2 regions of the Shewanella sp. SM71 genome follow, and region 1 is predicted to be linked to the other one. Evidence: riboswitches for the same ligand, from Rfam matches in the RefSeq annotation. Region 1 holds a riboswitch; the other holds the start of a gene.
The links. Region 1 has a riboswitch for lysine ahead of lysC (lysine-sensitive aspartokinase 3). Riboswitches for the same ligand answer to the same signal wherever they lie in the genome.
Positions count from the first base shown of each region.

Region 2: another riboswitch for lysine. It lies ahead of L5L97_RS07910 (Na+/H+ antiporter NhaC family protein); the one in region 1 lies ahead of lysC (lysine-sensitive aspartokinase 3).

Region 1 is NZ_JAKKRW010000014.1:13,082-21,509, forward strand. It holds gene L5L97_RS14330 (response regulator) at 1-60, shown strand, start outside; gene L5L97_RS14335 (YacL family protein) at 152-526, opposite strand; gene L5L97_RS14340 (zinc transporter ZntB) at 723-1,688, shown strand; gene L5L97_RS14345 (succinylglutamate desuccinylase/aspartoacylase family protein) at 1,791-2,912, opposite strand; gene lysC (lysine-sensitive aspartokinase 3) at 2,914-4,269, opposite strand; lysine riboswitch at 4,420-4,594, opposite strand; gene L5L97_RS14355 (DUF3293 domain-containing protein) at 4,695-5,129, opposite strand; gene arcA (two-component system response regulator ArcA) at 5,718-6,434, shown strand; gene L5L97_RS14365 (S9 family peptidase) at 6,525-8,428, opposite strand, start outside.
Region 2 is NZ_JAKKRW010000006.1:156,468-164,895, forward strand. It holds gene L5L97_RS07905 (M3 family metallopeptidase) at 1-590, shown strand, start outside; gene L5L97_RS07910 (Na+/H+ antiporter NhaC family protein) at 735-2,303, opposite strand; lysine riboswitch at 2,383-2,579, opposite strand; gene L5L97_RS07915 (electron transfer flavoprotein subunit alpha/FixB family protein) at 2,675-3,601, opposite strand; gene L5L97_RS07920 (electron transfer flavoprotein subunit beta/FixA family protein) at 3,602-4,351, opposite strand; gene L5L97_RS07925 (H-NS family nucleoid-associated regulatory protein) at 4,662-5,054, shown strand; gene L5L97_RS07930 (amidohydrolase family protein) at 5,271-8,360, shown strand; gene L5L97_RS07935 (amidohydrolase family protein) at 8,360-8,428, shown strand, end outside.

The sequences.
Region 1 (8,428 bases):
CTGCGTAAAGCCAATGCTAAATCGAGAACCGAAATGGCGGTGCGCTACCTTAATAATTAAAGATACGAAAATGAGCTTGGTATCGCGAAAACAATAAAGGCAATCCCATGATTGCCTTTATGTTTTTATCAAATAGAGATTAAATAAATGATTACAAACCTTTCTCAATAAATTGCTGCCAACTCAATAGCGCCAGCTCAAAATCCTCTAGGCCACAATAAGCTTCTGACTCAGCATCATAGAGTGACATAGCCTCTTCCAATTCATATTCTTGCTCAAAACCTAAGGCATTGGCAAAGACTCGGGCCTGTTCACGCTCTAACTCTAAGGTAAAATCATTACCAACAAGACGCCATGAACCTCGTTTATCGGCTTGAATTTCTTTTATCACACCCAACACTTGCTGAATTTTAGCTAACTCAGTCCCTAATTCTTCCGTAAACCATTGCCCAAGCACTTCATGATCCATGCTAAAGCTAGCCAAAAAAGTGCCAGTTAAACTGTTACGCCGAAATTCGTATTCCATTTTATTGTCTCTTTGATCTAAGCCTACTAATGCTAATTTTAACCTATCCTTGGCTAAGTTGCTTGCATCCCTCAGCACATCAAATTTATGTCAATTTACGTTTTTCTCATGTCGTTAAGCATAAGTACTGACTTCATTTTCATGACAAAATCAGTTAGTTTGTTTGGATGATTTTGAAAGTTAAATGGAATGCGATATGCACGAAGGGTTTATCTACAGTTTAGTGCTCAGCGGCGCCCAAGCGGGTTCCACCTTGAGCCTAGAACAGATCGAAAAATGGGATCCTCAGGATGGCCTACTCTGGTTACACCTTCGCTATCGCAATAAAAAGGCACGCCACTGGATACTCAATAGCGGTCTGCCTAAGGTCGAAAGTGATGCCCTACTCGCCCAAGACACTCGTCCCCGCGCTGTGATTACAGGTGAAGGCATATTACTCGCATTACGCGGCGTTAACCTCAACCCCAATTCTGCTCCCGAAGACATGGTGGCTGTGCGTATCTATGCCGATAAACAGCGGATCATTTCCACCTGCGATCGCGAGTTACAGTCGGTCAAAGATGTCGCCGAGTTGATCCTTGAGGGAAATGGGCCTACAACTACGGGGGACTTTATCGTCGCAATCTGCGAGCGACTGACCAATCGTAAAGTCGAGTTTATTGATAAATTGGAAGAACAGCTCTCTGATTTAGAAGAACTAGTCGTCTCAGGCAATGTGAAAGATTTACGTACCGATATCGCCGAACTGCGCCGTCAAACTGTAGCCATTCGCCGCTATTTAGCCCCACAGCGCGAAGCATTCTCGAAAATGATTTCCGAGCAATTCAGCCTATTTAAAGATACTGAGCGACTCAAGCTAAGGGAAACAAACGATAAACTTATCCGCACCATTGAAGATCTCGATGCCCTGCGCGATAGAGCCAATGTGACTCAAGAAGAATTACTCAGTCAGCAGTCGGAGCAACTCAACAAACGCTTATACTTCTTATCCTTAGTGTCAGCAATCTTCTTACCGTTGGGCTTTTTAACAGGCTTACTTGGGGTCAATATTGGCGGGATACCGGGCGCGGACAACACTTGGGCCTTCGCCACCTTCTGCGGCATATTAATCTCACTCGTCGCCCTGCAAATGGCGCTGTTTTATCGATTTAAGTGGTTATAGCCACCTTAACACAACAAAGCCAATCAATTAGGATTGGCGTTGTTTTCGTTCATTCTTATAAGCTGAATGTTATGAGCTAATGCTTATGCTCTAAGCGGGCGATTATGTCGTTGGCAACTCAAACACAGTGGTCATCACTTTATAAAGCTCAGTTCCTTGGTGCACTGACGCCGAAGCAAAGTGCAAAATCGGCACGCAGTCCTGCGGCAAACTGACCGTTTTTAGCTCATCCGCCGTACCGTATAAATCCATTCGCAGCAAATTCACTAAGGGCTGCCCCGCAGCCAATGGCTCACCCACAGGTGCAAGGTATTCCACTAAGCCAGAACTTGGCGCGTGATACTTTTTATAGTCTTTAAGGTAACAACCAAAGCGCGACATTTTAGCAGGCGCAACGGTTTCAGCTATTACGCCTCGGTGGCTTAAATACGCCAAAATCCCTTGAGCATCAACCAACGCATCCTCAAGACAGACACGCTCTTGACTCGCCAATTCTAAGGTTAACGCTGACACTGCAACCCCTAAATCGCGCCCTTGAGATTTTGCAAAATCACTCAATTGCCACCAAGGACAAAACGCCGCCTCATCCATGGCGCCACCAAAGGCATTGGGGATAATGAGCGTATAAGGGATCGACAAAAACTGCGCAGCAGCTAAGTCATATTCAGGACAATACAAGTGCTTACAGGATTTAGGACCTGTATGTAGATCGAGCACTATATCCGCGCTGTGGGCCATAATCTGCAGATTAACCGCGAGCCGATGGCCAGTAGTAATGCCCCATTCATGACGCAATTTTTGCTGACAAGCTTCAACCAAAGTACTGCGATAGGCTTGGATCAGTTCGCTATCACTCAGCTTGGCATGTTCCCCATACCAAGTCGGCAAATCGATTGCATGATTCAAATACTCACGATTCCAGTTCGCGCCTGTAATAGGATCAAATCGGCCAAGGGTAAACTCACCACTTTTTTGGTTGATCCCGAGTGGATTGGCCAATGGCACTAAGGTGATTTCGCCGCGGATGTCACAGTGTTCAAGCTGCTTCATCAACTGATAAATCACCGCATTACCTTGAACTTCAGCACCGTGGACATTGGCCTGAATATACACTTTGGGGCCAGTCGCCTTATCGTCACTCGGTTTGAAATGGTAGATAGGCAAAGTAAGTGCTTGCCCTGCGGCAAGCTCCCCGATTTGCAGAGACGATGTTGTCGGCAACATACTAAACGCCTTCGAACAGATTTTGATGCAGCGATTTAACCACTTGCGCCGCTTCCGATTCGGCCACTAACACACACAGATTATGTGGGCTGGCACCTTGGCAAATCATCCGAACATTGTGTGGTTCTAACACTTCAAATACACGGCGACAAATACCCGGCGTCGTCGCAATACGATTACCGATAATCGCCACTAAGGCCAATCCATCTTCAACTCGCACACGACAATGCTGTGATAATTCTTGCAGCAATGCCTCACTCAACAGACCTTGACCACTTGAATCTGAACCGGTTTTATCGAGGGTTAGAGACACATTCACTTCTGATGTGGTAATCAAATCCACACTGATCTTATGTCGCGCTAATGTCGCAAAGGTTTCCGCTAAAAAGCCCTGCGCATGCAGCATTTGCAAGCTGTGAAGATTTAACAGGGTTTGATCGCGGCGCAAAGCCACAGCACGGAATACGGGCGCATCTTCCACTTGATGACGGATCCAAGTCCCGCCTTTTTCAGGCTCTTTACTTGAACCCACAAACACTTGAATTTGCTGACGAACGGCAGGAAGAATAGTCGCAGGATGCAATACCTTGGCACCAAAGGTCGCCATCTCGGCGGCTTCATTGAAACTGATCTCGGCAATCGGAAAAGCATTGGGCGCAAGGCGCGGATCGGTTGTATAAATCCCAGCGACATCGGTCCAAATTTCGACCGCTGAGGCGCGTAGCGCTTCGGCTAACAACGCAGCAGAATAATCACTACCGCCGCGACCTAACGTGGTCGTTTGACCGGCGTCATCGGCACCGATAAAGCCTTGCGTGACAATCACTTGTTCCGCTAACAGTGGCTGTAGATAATCACGAGCTAGAGTCGCAATCTGCTCGACCTGAGGTTCGGCGCGGCCAAAGTGGCTGTCAGTACGTAACACTCGGCGCACATCAAAGGCACTTGAGTTGACACCTTTCTCACGGATCACCGCCGAAAACAACGCTGAAGAACATTGCTCACCGAGGGACAACAACTCATCCATGGTCGCTTTGCTGCGTTGTGATGCAAGCGCTTCACTCAATACCGACATACGACTCAATAATTTATCTAATGCGGCGGCCACATCGTTAGGACGACCGAGCTTATCTAAAATCGCATATTGAATTTGGGCAATTTGTTTTAATCGCTGTAATCGGCCATCGTCGTTGATCGATTCTTGGGTCAATTCCACTAGTAGATTCGTCACGCCGCTCGAAGCGCTGACCACGACTAAACGACAATGAGGATTAGCTAACACTATATCGGCACAGCGATTCATAGCGTTATAGTCGGCGACTGAGGTGCCACCAAATTTTGCAACAACGAGGGACATTAGCGCACCTCCGTGAAACACGTAGGGCAACAAATAAATGCAGATTGAATAAGATATTGAATAACTAACATGATCACACTCCGAACTGACTTCGTTCGAAGAGCCTGGTGCTCAATGATAACGCACCCCAAAAGAAGGGAAACAGCAATCGTCACCAGAAGCTCTCCACCAATTACAGGTGACAATCGTCAGGATTCAGCCTGAGCGACCGACATAAACATGCAGCAACCATATCTATGCCTCGGCGTTAATCTCCCTCATCAGTCATCGCTGGAGTTTGTGCTCCTCTGACCGACTACCTAGTTAACGCTCCTCTTCTGTTCCTTTCCTAGGAAAGGGACGAAAAAAGTAGCAATAAACCCCTAATGAAGTCAATGCTAATTTCATAACAAATGAACAATTTAAATAAAATCTTTTGAAAACAACTAAGTGTTCAAATCGGGTAGCTCGTATACCAGCTGCACATAATCTCTAAATTTACCTAAACACACTTCATCATGTCCATCCAAGGTGCAAGGCACTAAGCTCACATCCCCTTGTTCGACAACATAAATCGCATATTGATTAAATTTCTTACCCAATTGCAATGCCATCGTTCTATCGATAAACACGGCCCAACTTTTTTCCATGTGGGATAAATCCGGTGCTGCGCCCACTAAAGCACGATAAGGGCTACCGAGTAATTCAATTTCACGGAGAAGTTGGCGATCGAGTAAACGGTTTTGGCTAGGAGAGAGAAGCTTTGAAGCGGGATTATGAGCGGTAATAACAGCAAAGGAAAAATCACAGGATAATGCTTGAGTCAGCAAAAACAACGGCGCTTGGTAACATTGCCACAAATTTTGAGTCGTATTGTCCATTGGTAGTCTAGTCGAAAAATGAACCCAAGCTAGTGTAGCAGAGTGATTGTAAAATCCAAAGAGGCGTGAACTGGCTCACAGGAATAAGAAATACATTAGTTATACTAATCAATAGCTAAAGTAAATATCATGGTAAAAACCCCTGCTCACCTAAAATTTGTTAACATTTCATTTGTTAACAAATGACTAAAACGAGTACAATGTACGTACTGGTGAGTTGAAACAGATTGAGCAAGATGCTTATCGTTCAATACAGTTTGTTACATATATCGCTTAAAGTAACGTGAACTGACCGGGCATCTGTTTAAAATCTGTTCTACATTTGATTTGTCTTTTAAACATTTAAAAAAAACAATAGTTAAGGAACTTATTCTAACTATTGCTTATCGAAGTTGGTACTGATTACGTTTTCTCGTATTACACTTAAACGTGCACTTAATCTACATCCAGATATAGATGTCACCGTAAAGATTTTCCTTTTGAGCACAAAGCAGTTCAAGGAAGTATCAACGCTTTTATGAATATAAGAGCCCGAAGTAAGTTGCTCTTATTGGTTAGTATAAACTGATTAAAATTTAGGTAAATAATATGCAAAATCCGCACATTCTGATCGTTGAAGATGAAGCCGTTACCCGTAACACGCTGAGAAGTATTTTCGAGGCAGAAGGGTATGTGGTAACTGAGGCCAATGATGGCGCAGAAATGCATAAGGCTATGCAGGAAAACAAAATTAACTTGGTCGTTATGGACATTAACTTGCCAGGTAAGAATGGTCTATTGTTGGCACGTGAACTACGTGAAATCAACAACATCGGTCTTATCTTCCTGACAGGTCGTGACAACGAAGTCGACAAAATTCTTGGACTTGAAATTGGCGCGGACGATTATATTACCAAGCCGTTCAACCCACGTGAATTAACGATTCGTGCTCGTAACCTTCTGACTCGTGTCAACAGCGCTGGCGCTGAAGTCGAAGAAAAGAGCTCAGTAGAATACTACCGCTTCAATGATTGGAGCTTAGAGATCAACAGCCGTTCATTAGTGAGCCCACAGGGTGAATCTTACAAACTGCCACGTAGCGAGTTCCGCGCTATGCTGCACTTTGTTGAAAACCCAGGCAAAATTTTGACTCGTGCCGATCTACTGATGAAAATGACTGGCCGTGAACTTAAGCCACACGATCGTACTGTAGACGTGACTATCCGTCGTATCCGTAAGCATTTCGAAAGCTTGCCAGATACGCCAGAAATCATCGCGACTATTCACGGTGAAGGCTATCGTTTTTGCGGTAACTTAGAAGGCTAATCGCCCGCTAAGCGACATCCGCATTAATTGGTTTGATAAGAATCGATTCACAAAAAACCAGATCCTAGGATCTGGTTTTTTTTATGCCTGCTATTTGGCGTTTTTCAACTGCCTATCGAGGAAATCGGCCAGTGAGCGATATAAGTGATTACGCACTTTCTCGCCACGCATCGAATGTTTAGATCCAGGATAATCGATCATCTGGAACAGTTTGCCCTCATCCTGCAACGCCTTATAAACCCGAGTGCTGTTTTCAAACAAGACGTTATCATCGGCCATGCCGTGATACATCAACAAACCCGCTTGATAGTTTTTCACATAAGGGAACACACTGCTGGCTTCATAACCTTTTTCATTCCCCTCAGGATGGGCTAAGTAACGCTCAGTATAATGGGTGTCATACAAGCGCCAGTCGGTTACAGGTGCGCCAGAAATCGCGGCTTTAAAGTAATCTGGCGCCTTAAATAGACTCATCAAGGCCATGTAACCACCGTAGCTGTGGCCGTAAATTGCTACATTATCGGCATCGACAAATGGCAGACTCCGTAAATAGTCCACTCCCACTTTTTGATCCTTGACTTCAACTTCGCCCAAGTGACGATAAATCACTTGCTCAAACTTTGTGCCCCTGTGGGCGCTGCCGCGGTTATCTAATTGGAATACTACGTACCCTTGTTGCACAAGATACTGGGTAAAGTAGTCCTGCTCGCTCCAACTGTTGGTCACTAACTGGGCGTGCGGCCCACCGTAAACCCGCACAACGACAGGGTATTTCTTGCTCGCATCAAACGGCACAGGTTTGAATAAACGGGTTTGTAACACTTGGCCATCTTCGGCTTTCAGTTCACCAAATTCAGGGAGTTGCCACAGACCCGCATAGTCATATAAAGGATGGCCTTGCTTGACTTCATTTTGCTCAACCCAAGCCAGTTGCTGGCCCTTGTCACCGTGTAAACTGATTTGCGGTGGCTGAGATAAGCTATTGAAATAATCCAGATACACACTTTGATTGTCGGCAAACACAGGATCGTGCATGCCCGCTTGCTTGCTTACCCGCTCAACCTTGCCACCCGCTAAAGGCACGCGATAAAGTTGTTTCTCGATTGGCGTATCTTTGCGGCCAGTGAAATATACCCAACCAGCGGTTTCATCTATGTATTCCAACGCATCGACAGCCCACTCGCCCTGAGTCAATTGCGTTTTAAGTTTGCCTTTTAAGTCAAAAAGATACAGATGATTAAAGCCGTCACGCTCAGATGCCCAAATAAAAGCCGATTGCTGTTTTAAAAAGTGCAGATCGTTATTAAGGTTCACCCAAGCGTTACTGCGTTCTTTCACTAAGGTTTTTGGCTTAGCCAGTGAATCTAACGCCACCAGTTGCAAATCTAGCTGATGTTGATCGCGGCTCTGCCACTGGAACGACAAATGTTTGCTATCGGGCAACCAATCGACCCGCGGCAGGTAAATATCTTTGCTCTTGTCTGCACTATTCTCTTCGCTATGATCTTCGCGCAACTTCACCCAATTGATAGCCTTATCTTTTAACGTGACCACACCGAGGGCGATGTCGACATTGTTTTTGCCGGCATAGGGATAGCGCTGCTCAGTAAGTTTAATACCGTCAGCATAGATTTCGTTACGGGTTACTTGCTCGACACCGGACTCATCAATACGAGTAAATGCGATGGCCGATTCATCGGGCGCCCACCAATAACCCGTCATGCGATCCATTTCCTCCTGAGCGACAAACTCGGCCATGGCATTCTTAATCGCCCCGCCGCCATCGGTTGTCATAGCTTGGAGTTTTTTGGTCGCCAGATCTAACACATACAGATTTTGATCCCGCACGAAAGACACAAAATGTCCCTTGGGTGATAGGCGCGCATCTGTGGCAAACCCTTCGCCAATGGGAAGTTGGCTGACTCTGTTATCCACTAATGAAAAATAATACAGATTACCAGCAGCCGGAATTAATAGCGCTTGGCTATCATCGG
Region 2 (8,428 bases), on a different contig from region 1:
TGGCGGGTACCTCGGTTTCACGCGACTTTGTCGAATTTCCATCGACGTTTGAAGAAGATTGGGCAGCCCATCCAAAAGTGTTAGCGAACTACGCGAAACACTACGAAACGGGCAAACCCATTCCCGATGAACTGCTGCAAAAACTACTGAAATCTGGCAGTTTCAACCAAGGCTTTGACACACTGGAATACATGGCCGCTGCATTAGTAGACATGGAATGGCATTCATTAAGCCCAGAGACGCCGCTGCAAGATGTACCAACCTTTGAAGCCAATGCCCTGAAAAAGCACGGCTTAAACATCAGTGCCGTACCTCCGCGTTATAAGTCGACCTATTTTGCCCACGCCTTCCCCGGCGGTTACTCGGCAAGTTATTACGCTTATATGTGGAGTGAGATTTTAGCGGCGGATGCGTTTGCCTATGTACAAACCCAAGGCGGGCTCAATCGTGAAATCGGCATGAAGTACCGCAAAACGATCCGTGAAGTGGGTAATAGCATAGCGCCAATGGACGCCTACAAAAACTTCCGCGGACAAGAGCCAACCACGGAAGGCTTACTTAAACGCCGCGGTCTAGATCAAGCACGCTAAGCTAAGAGTTGATAGCCTTGATGCTATAGACTAGAGATAAAAACAAACTCAGCCTTAACCAAAAAAATCAGCCAGCATAATGCTGGCTGATTTATTTTGACTTATTTGTCGTGAACGTTTGCAGTGAAAGGTTTCAATTAACGTCTAGCTAATTGTGCCTTTAGATTTGATTTTAAGTACGATAATACTGATCACAAATGCCACACTACAAGCCACTAAACCCGCGACAACAGACTCGGTAAATCCAAGTGCCACATAACCCACTAAGCTAATAAACGCCGCAATAAGTGCATAAGGTAGCTGAGTTACCACATGGTCGATGTGGTGGCAACTGGCGCCCGTAGACGACAAGATAGTCGTGTCGGAAATTGGCGAGCAGTGATCGCCAAATACAGCCCCCGCCAGCACAGAGGCAAGCATAGGCAACATCATGCCAGTGTGGCTTCCCATCGCCATATCAGCAGCAATCGGCAACATGATCCCGAACGTACCCCAGCTAGTACCAGTTGAGAACGCGGTAATACCTGCTAGCACAAACATTAAGGCGGGTAAAAACGCGAACGGAATATTTCCTGTTGCTAAACTCGCCATAAACTTACCGGTTTCGAGTTGACCAATCACACCTGCGATTGTCCAAGCAAATAACAGGATATAAATCGCTGGCAGCATAGAGCGAGCGCCCTGCACTATACCTTTGACTATCATCAATTTCTCAACGCCTTGCACTAAATTCAATATCAGCGAAACCGCTAGACCAATTAATGCACCAAAGAAAAGCGATGAACTGACATCGGTTTTCTCAAAAGCAGAAATAATATTAAATTCAATCCCTTCCGCCGCGAGTACTTGAGCGCCACTGTTAATCATAAAATAGAGGGTTGCAAATACCAACACGGTAATCGGCAGAAATAGACCTAAAATCTTACCGGTTTCGGCTTCAGGTAAATCCGCGTTCGCCCCAGGCGGTAATCCTTTAGACTCATCGTATAAATTACCACGTTGGGCATTGAGCTCATGCTCACGCATTGGCCCAACATCTAATCCCATAAAGACAACAAAAAGTAATAATAACAAGGAGAAGATTGCGTAAAAGTTCATCGGGATCATTTGAATAAAAATACTCAAATGACCCGTATCAGCAAAACCATGGGCAGTTAATATCCCGCCAATGAGTGCGATAATATAAGCGCCCCAGCTCGAAACTGGAGAAATAACGCACACAGGCGCGGCAGTAGAATCTAATAAATAAGCTAACTTAGCACGGGAAACATAATAACGATCGGTAACAGGTCGAGCGACCGAACCAACAACTAAACTATTGAAATAATCATCAATAAAAACTACGCAACCTAAAAACATGGTCAATAGTTTAGCATCACGTTTATTACGTATATGTAAACGAGCCCAATCGGCAAAAGCCCGCGCGCTGCCACTTACGGTAATTAACGCTGTAATCATTCCCAGTACAATTAAGAAACCGAGAATATATAAGTTCCACGAATTTAGACCTTTATCAGTCCAAAAAAGCCCTTTAACGCCATTAAATACAAACTCACCCGTTGCTAAAGGTGAAAATTGATTGAGCAATAAAGCACCAATTAAAATACCTAACCCCAAAGAAAGCAGTACACGGCGAGTCAAGATCGCCAACACGATAGCCACCGCAGGCGGCAACAAGGAAAGTGCCGAATCGGCATAATTCATAACAGTCATTGATTATTATCTTCGTTAAATACGAATGGAGGGCGACTGAACTGGTGGGAAAAGGCAATAGATACCCAAGGTCACCTGTCCTATCAGTAGCGCTCCATAGTAACTATTCCCAATATCCATATCGGAAAATACTATGGCAGTGCTGCACCTATTAGGTACAACCCCAGCAGTTGATCGTGATAAATCGAACCACTTCGGCACCAAATCCTTTCGCAATCGATCAACGGAATCACCCTACTGATCACTACTAATATTTGGCGCGCCTCTACTTCTAAGAACGCCCTTGCACGGGCGTGAGGCACATAAAAACATAAGCGGCTTAGCAGATGCTACCGCAAAGCCACTTAATGTGACCTAGATCACAGATAAAATCAACTGAGACTTGTAATCAGCTCAGGAACCGCCTCAAACAGATCTGCAACGAGTCCATAATCGGCAACTTGAAAAATCGGCGCTTCAGGATCTTTGTTGATTGCAACGATGACTTTAGCGTCTTTCATGCCGGCTAAATGCTGAATCGCGCCAGAAATACCGACGGCAATATACAAGTTTGGCGCAACGATTTTACCGGTTTGACCCACTTGTAAATCGTTAGGCACAAAACCTGCGTCAACTGCGGCGCGTGATGCGCCAACTGCTGCACCGAGCTTGTCAGCAAGTTGCTCTAACATGCCGAAGTTTTCACCACTGCCCATGCCTCGGCCGCCAGATACGATAATGCCAGCATTGCCTAACTCTGGACGGGCAGAAACTGTCAGCGATTGAGAAACAAACTGAGTTCTCGCTTCAAACACTTTATCAAGTGTCGTCACAGCCGCACTGTTACCTTCTGGCGCAGCGTCAAACGCACTGGCGCGCACTGTCATCACTTTAATGGCATCATGGCTTTGCACTGTCGCTAAGGCGTTACCCGCATACACAGGGCGCACAAAGGTATCGGCATTGACGACGGTAATAACTTCTGAGATTTGCGCGACATCTAATAATGCCGCAACGCGCGGAAGCGTGTCCTTACCTAAACTTGAAGCCGAGGCCAGAATGTGACCATAGTTTGGCGCTAAGTCCACCAGCAATTTGGCAAAATTTTCCGCTAAATGCGCTTCATACACGCTGGCATCGGCAACGAGTACTTGGCTAACGCCTTGTAGTGCCTGCGCCGCTTGGACAACCGCGCCACATTGGTGACCCGCAACCAAGACATGTACTTCATCGCCTATGGCGCGGGCGGCGGTAACAATTTTTGCCGTATCGAGTTTCAGTGCAGCATTATCATGTTCAGCTAATACTAAAATGGCCATTTAGATCACCTTCGCTTCATTTTTTAACTTTTCAACTAGCTCAGCTACCGACGCTACCATGATGCCCGCTTTACGTTCAGCTGGCGGAGTGACCTTCACAATCGTTTGGTGACTCTTTAACGTCACGCCTAAGTCTGCCACAGTAAATACTTCTAATGGCTTACGCTTGGCTTTCATTATGTTAGGCAATGAAGCGTAACGGGGTTCGTTCAAACGTAGATCGGCAGTCACGACAGCAGGTAAAGGCAGTTTGAGAGTTTGCATGCCGCCGTCAATTTCACGGGTGACTTGTAATGTATTCGCTTCTAATTTGATTTCTGAAGCAAAGGTCGCCTGTGGCATATCCATTAACGCGGCAAACATTTGGCCAGTTTGGTTATTATCACCATCGATGGATTGCTTACCAAAAATCACCAGCTCTGCTTGTTCTTTGTCTTGTACCGCTTTGAGCAATTTGGCGATAGACAATGGCACGAGCTCTTCTTCAGTATCGATATGAATCGCACGATCTGCGCCTAATGCAAGCGCGGTACGCAGTTGTTCTTGCACGGTTTTATTACCAATACTGACAACAACCACTTCAGTAGCGCTACCCGCTTCTTTTAAACGAACCGCTTCTTCTACTGCGATTTCACAAAAAGGGTTCAACGCCATTTTTAGGTTTGCAGTGTCAACACTTGTATTGTCAGCTTTGACCCTGACCTTCACATTGGCATCAACAACGCGCTTAACGGGCACCAATACTTTCATAGGGTTTCCTTCCTACACTTTCATGTACATGGACAAAACATTGGTTAATACCAATGCAGGATAGAGCAACTTTACGTCCTGTTAACGTTAACGTCAACCAAAGTCAAACGCCTGTTTGTATTTTTTAATCCGCTGCAACGGCCACTTTTTTGGACACTTATTTGAGGGAATAAGAAAAGTTCAAAAAATAAATAATATTTAATTTCCTTAAAACGCATAATTTTATTTGATTCGAGCTATATTAGTTTCTATCATTTAGGTGTTGTTCACCATTATCCTGTATTAAAAATAGAGTGGGACGAAAATAGATATGAGCGAATTTTTAGAGATATTAACTCACGGCCGTCGTTTTAAAGCTGCAGTAAAAGAACTTAGCGTTGAAGAGTTACGTGATTTAGCCGACAAATTAGATAAAATTTTAGTAGAACGCGAGTCTATGGCTGAGGAAGAAGAACAAGCCATGGCAGCTCGTAATGCTAAGATTGAAGAAATCCGTCAACAAATGGAAGCCGTTGGTTTATCAATTGATGACTTAGGTGGCGTAGCTGTTAAAGCTGCTGCGAAGAAACGCGCTCCTCGTCCAGCCAAATACCAAATTGAAGTTGACGGTGAAATGGTTCAATGGACTGGCCAAGGCCGTATGCCTACCGTATTTAAGAACGAGATCAACAAAGGTCGTTCTATGGAAGATTTCTTAATCTAATCCAGCCAAGTGTGATGGCGCTAATTTGCCAACACAAGTTTGCATAAAAGCTCGCATTAGTTGCGAGCTTTTTTATATCCATCAATCATTTCAAACTTAAACGACAGCCGTTAATTCCGCACCTCACTCCCACTCAAATTACGTTACAATTCAGCCTTAGTATTTACATCTGCTTTCAGTTACTCTTTGTTCACCCTCACTCGATTGAATAAAATAATGCAGATAAACAATAAGATAATGATAAGCTGCAGCATAATCGCTAGCTTAGTATCACAAACAACATTTGCCCAGCTCAATACTGGAACAACATCCAGTAAACTCACTGCATTTACCCATGCTGAATTAATTATTGCACCGGGAAAACGTTTAAGCGATGCCACTTTATTAATTGAAAATAATCGAATTAAAGCCATTATTGAGCACAACGACATTCCCGCTGGCGCATTTAGAATCGATTTGAGTGGTTATACAATTTATCCCGGATTTATCGATCCTTTTACCGATTATGGGATTGAATTCGAATATCCCAAACTTAAGCTCACTCGCCCCGTCTATGATATAAAGCGTATCGGTGGTAATGCGGAAAATGGTGCAATTCATTCTGAAAAAGAATGGTTTAATTACGTTTACCCCAATAAAGAACGCGCAAAAGAGTGGATTAATAATGGTTTCACCAGTGTGCAAAGTAGCAAACTCGACGGTATCTTCCGTGGGACGGGTGTCAGCCTTTCATTAGCGGACAAAACGGCTAATGAAGTGATTTATCGCGCCCGCAGTCAACCTTTTATGGCATTCGATAAAGGTTCGTCTGAACAAGATTATCCCTCATCATTAATGGGCAGCATTGCACTTATTAGGCAAACCTTTGCCGATGCAAATTGGTATAACCAAAATAAAAACAAACCTGCCAATGGCGCAATAAACAATCAAGTCGAATTTAATATCGCCTTTGAGCGTTTAGATAATTTAGCCGATAAGCAAATTATCTTTGAAACCAAAAATCTCAACGACCAATTACGTGCAGCCCATTTACTCAAAGAACATAAACTGCCAGCCAACCTACTTGGTAATGGTCAAGAATACTCACGCATCAATGAGTTAAAGGCGCTGAACTATCCGTTGATCTTGCCTTTAAACTATCCGCAGGCGCCCGATGTCGGCACAGATGACGCTGATCGTGAAGTATCACTGGCGGATTTAAGACAGTGGGAACGTGCACCAACCAACCCTGCGGCGGTAGCTAACGCAGGAATCCCCTTTGCGTTAACGCAGTTTGGGATTAAGACCGATGCCTTCTGGCCGCGCCTACGCCAAGCCATTGCCCAAGGTTTAAGTGAAGAAAACGCTCTCGCGGCACTCACCACCCAAGCCGCAGAGATGACAGGCACCGCCGACTTTACCGGTAAACTCGCGCCCGGTTATATGGCTGACTTTGTTATCACTAAAGGCAATATCTTTAAAGATGGCCAGATCTACAGTGTTTGGTTGCAAGGTCAGGAGCAAAGTCTGCGCTCACTTCCCCAAGCACGATTACTGGGAGATTACCAATTAAGCCTCAATAACCTCACGCTAGATTTATCGCTACATGATGAAAGTAAAAGTGATAAACCCAACATCCAAGGCAATTTAAGCAGTGGCGAACAAAGTATCTTACTCACTCAACTTAAGTTAGATGATAACGGGAGATTGAGCTTTACTGCCGATTTGAGCGCCGCAGGCATTAATGGCCTTAGCCGCTTTACGCTGTGGATGGCCGATGACGGCATTCAAGGTCGTATGGTCGATGCAAAAAGTCGCACTACAAATGTTGCCGGTGTCGCTATGACTCAAACTGCAAAGCTCAAAAAAGCAGACCAAGCAAGCAATCATGCTCCCAAGAATGAAGCCAACACGAGCCTAGTGAGTCACCTCACCTTCCCTAACGTTGCTTACGGACTGAGCGAAGCACCTAAGGTGGAGAAGCTGCACATCAAAAATGCCACCCTGTGGACATCGGATAAGCAAGGCATTCTCGAACATGCTGATCTCTTGATGGCCAATGGCCGCATCGAAAAAATTGGCCAACAATTAAGTACACCATCAGGTTATCAAGTCCTCGATGCAACAGGTAAACACCTCACCGCCGGCATAGTCGATGAACACTCGCATATCGCCATTAATGGCGGTACTAACGAAGGAACAGACGCAGTTACCTCTGAAGTACGCATTGGCGATATTATTAATCCCGACGATATTTCAATCTATCGCGCCTTAGCGGGCGGCGTCACCAGCGCGCAATTACTCCACGGTAGCGCCAACCCTATCGGTGGCCAATCACAACTGATCAAAATGAAATGGGGCGAGCCAGCCGAACAACTCAAATTTGTTAACGCGCCCGCCAGTATCAAATTTGCTTTAGGTGAAAACGTCAAACAGAGTAACTGGGGTGAGAAATTTGTTCAGCGCTTCCCCCAGACTCGCATGGGAGTAAAAGCATTATTTGAAGAAACCTTCGACGCTGCTATCGCCTATGAAAAGGCGTTAAAAACCTATGATAATCTGCGCTCCAGCGATAAAAAGAAAACCGTCGCCCCGCGTCCAAGTTATCGTCTGCAGGCGGTCGCCGAAGTATTAAACCAGCAACGCGACGTACATATTCATTCCTATGTACAGTCAGAAATCCTGATGTTTATCCGCTTGGCCGAGGCCTATCACTTTAAAGTACAAACCTTTACCCATGTGCTCGAAGGTTACAAAGTGGCGAGTGAACTGGCCGCCCATGGCGCTGGCGCTTCGACGTTTGCCGATTGGTGGGCCTATAAGTTTGAGGTGTACGACGCGATTCCACAAAATGCATGTTTGATGCAAAACAAAGGTGTGACCACCAGCATAAACTCAGACGACTATGAAATGCAGCGCAGACTCAACCAAGAAGCGGCTAAGTCTATGATGTATTGCAATATGTCGAAGGAAGATGCTTGGAACATGGTCACTATTAATCCGGCCAAGCAATTAAGAGTCGATGAATTTGTGGGTTCACTTACTCCAGGAAAAATGGCCGATGTCGTGTTGTGGAACGCAGAGCCACTGTCGATTTACGCCAAAGTGACACAGGCATGGGTTGAAGGAAAACGCTATTTTGACCGCGACCAAGACCAAGTTGCCCAGCTCGCTGTAGTCAACGAGCGCGCCGCACTGATCCAAAAAATTCTCAGCAGTGATGACCAAGCTAAAGCGGGTGAAAAAGTCACGCCACTTAACGAGCCACAGTGGCACTGCGACACCCACTATCAGGCATGGGGCCACACTCATGAGGGAGCCAAATAATGAAACATTCATCTAAACCCGTTTTGTTTGTGGCGATACTGGGCGCGATTTGCACCACGCTGGCCCCA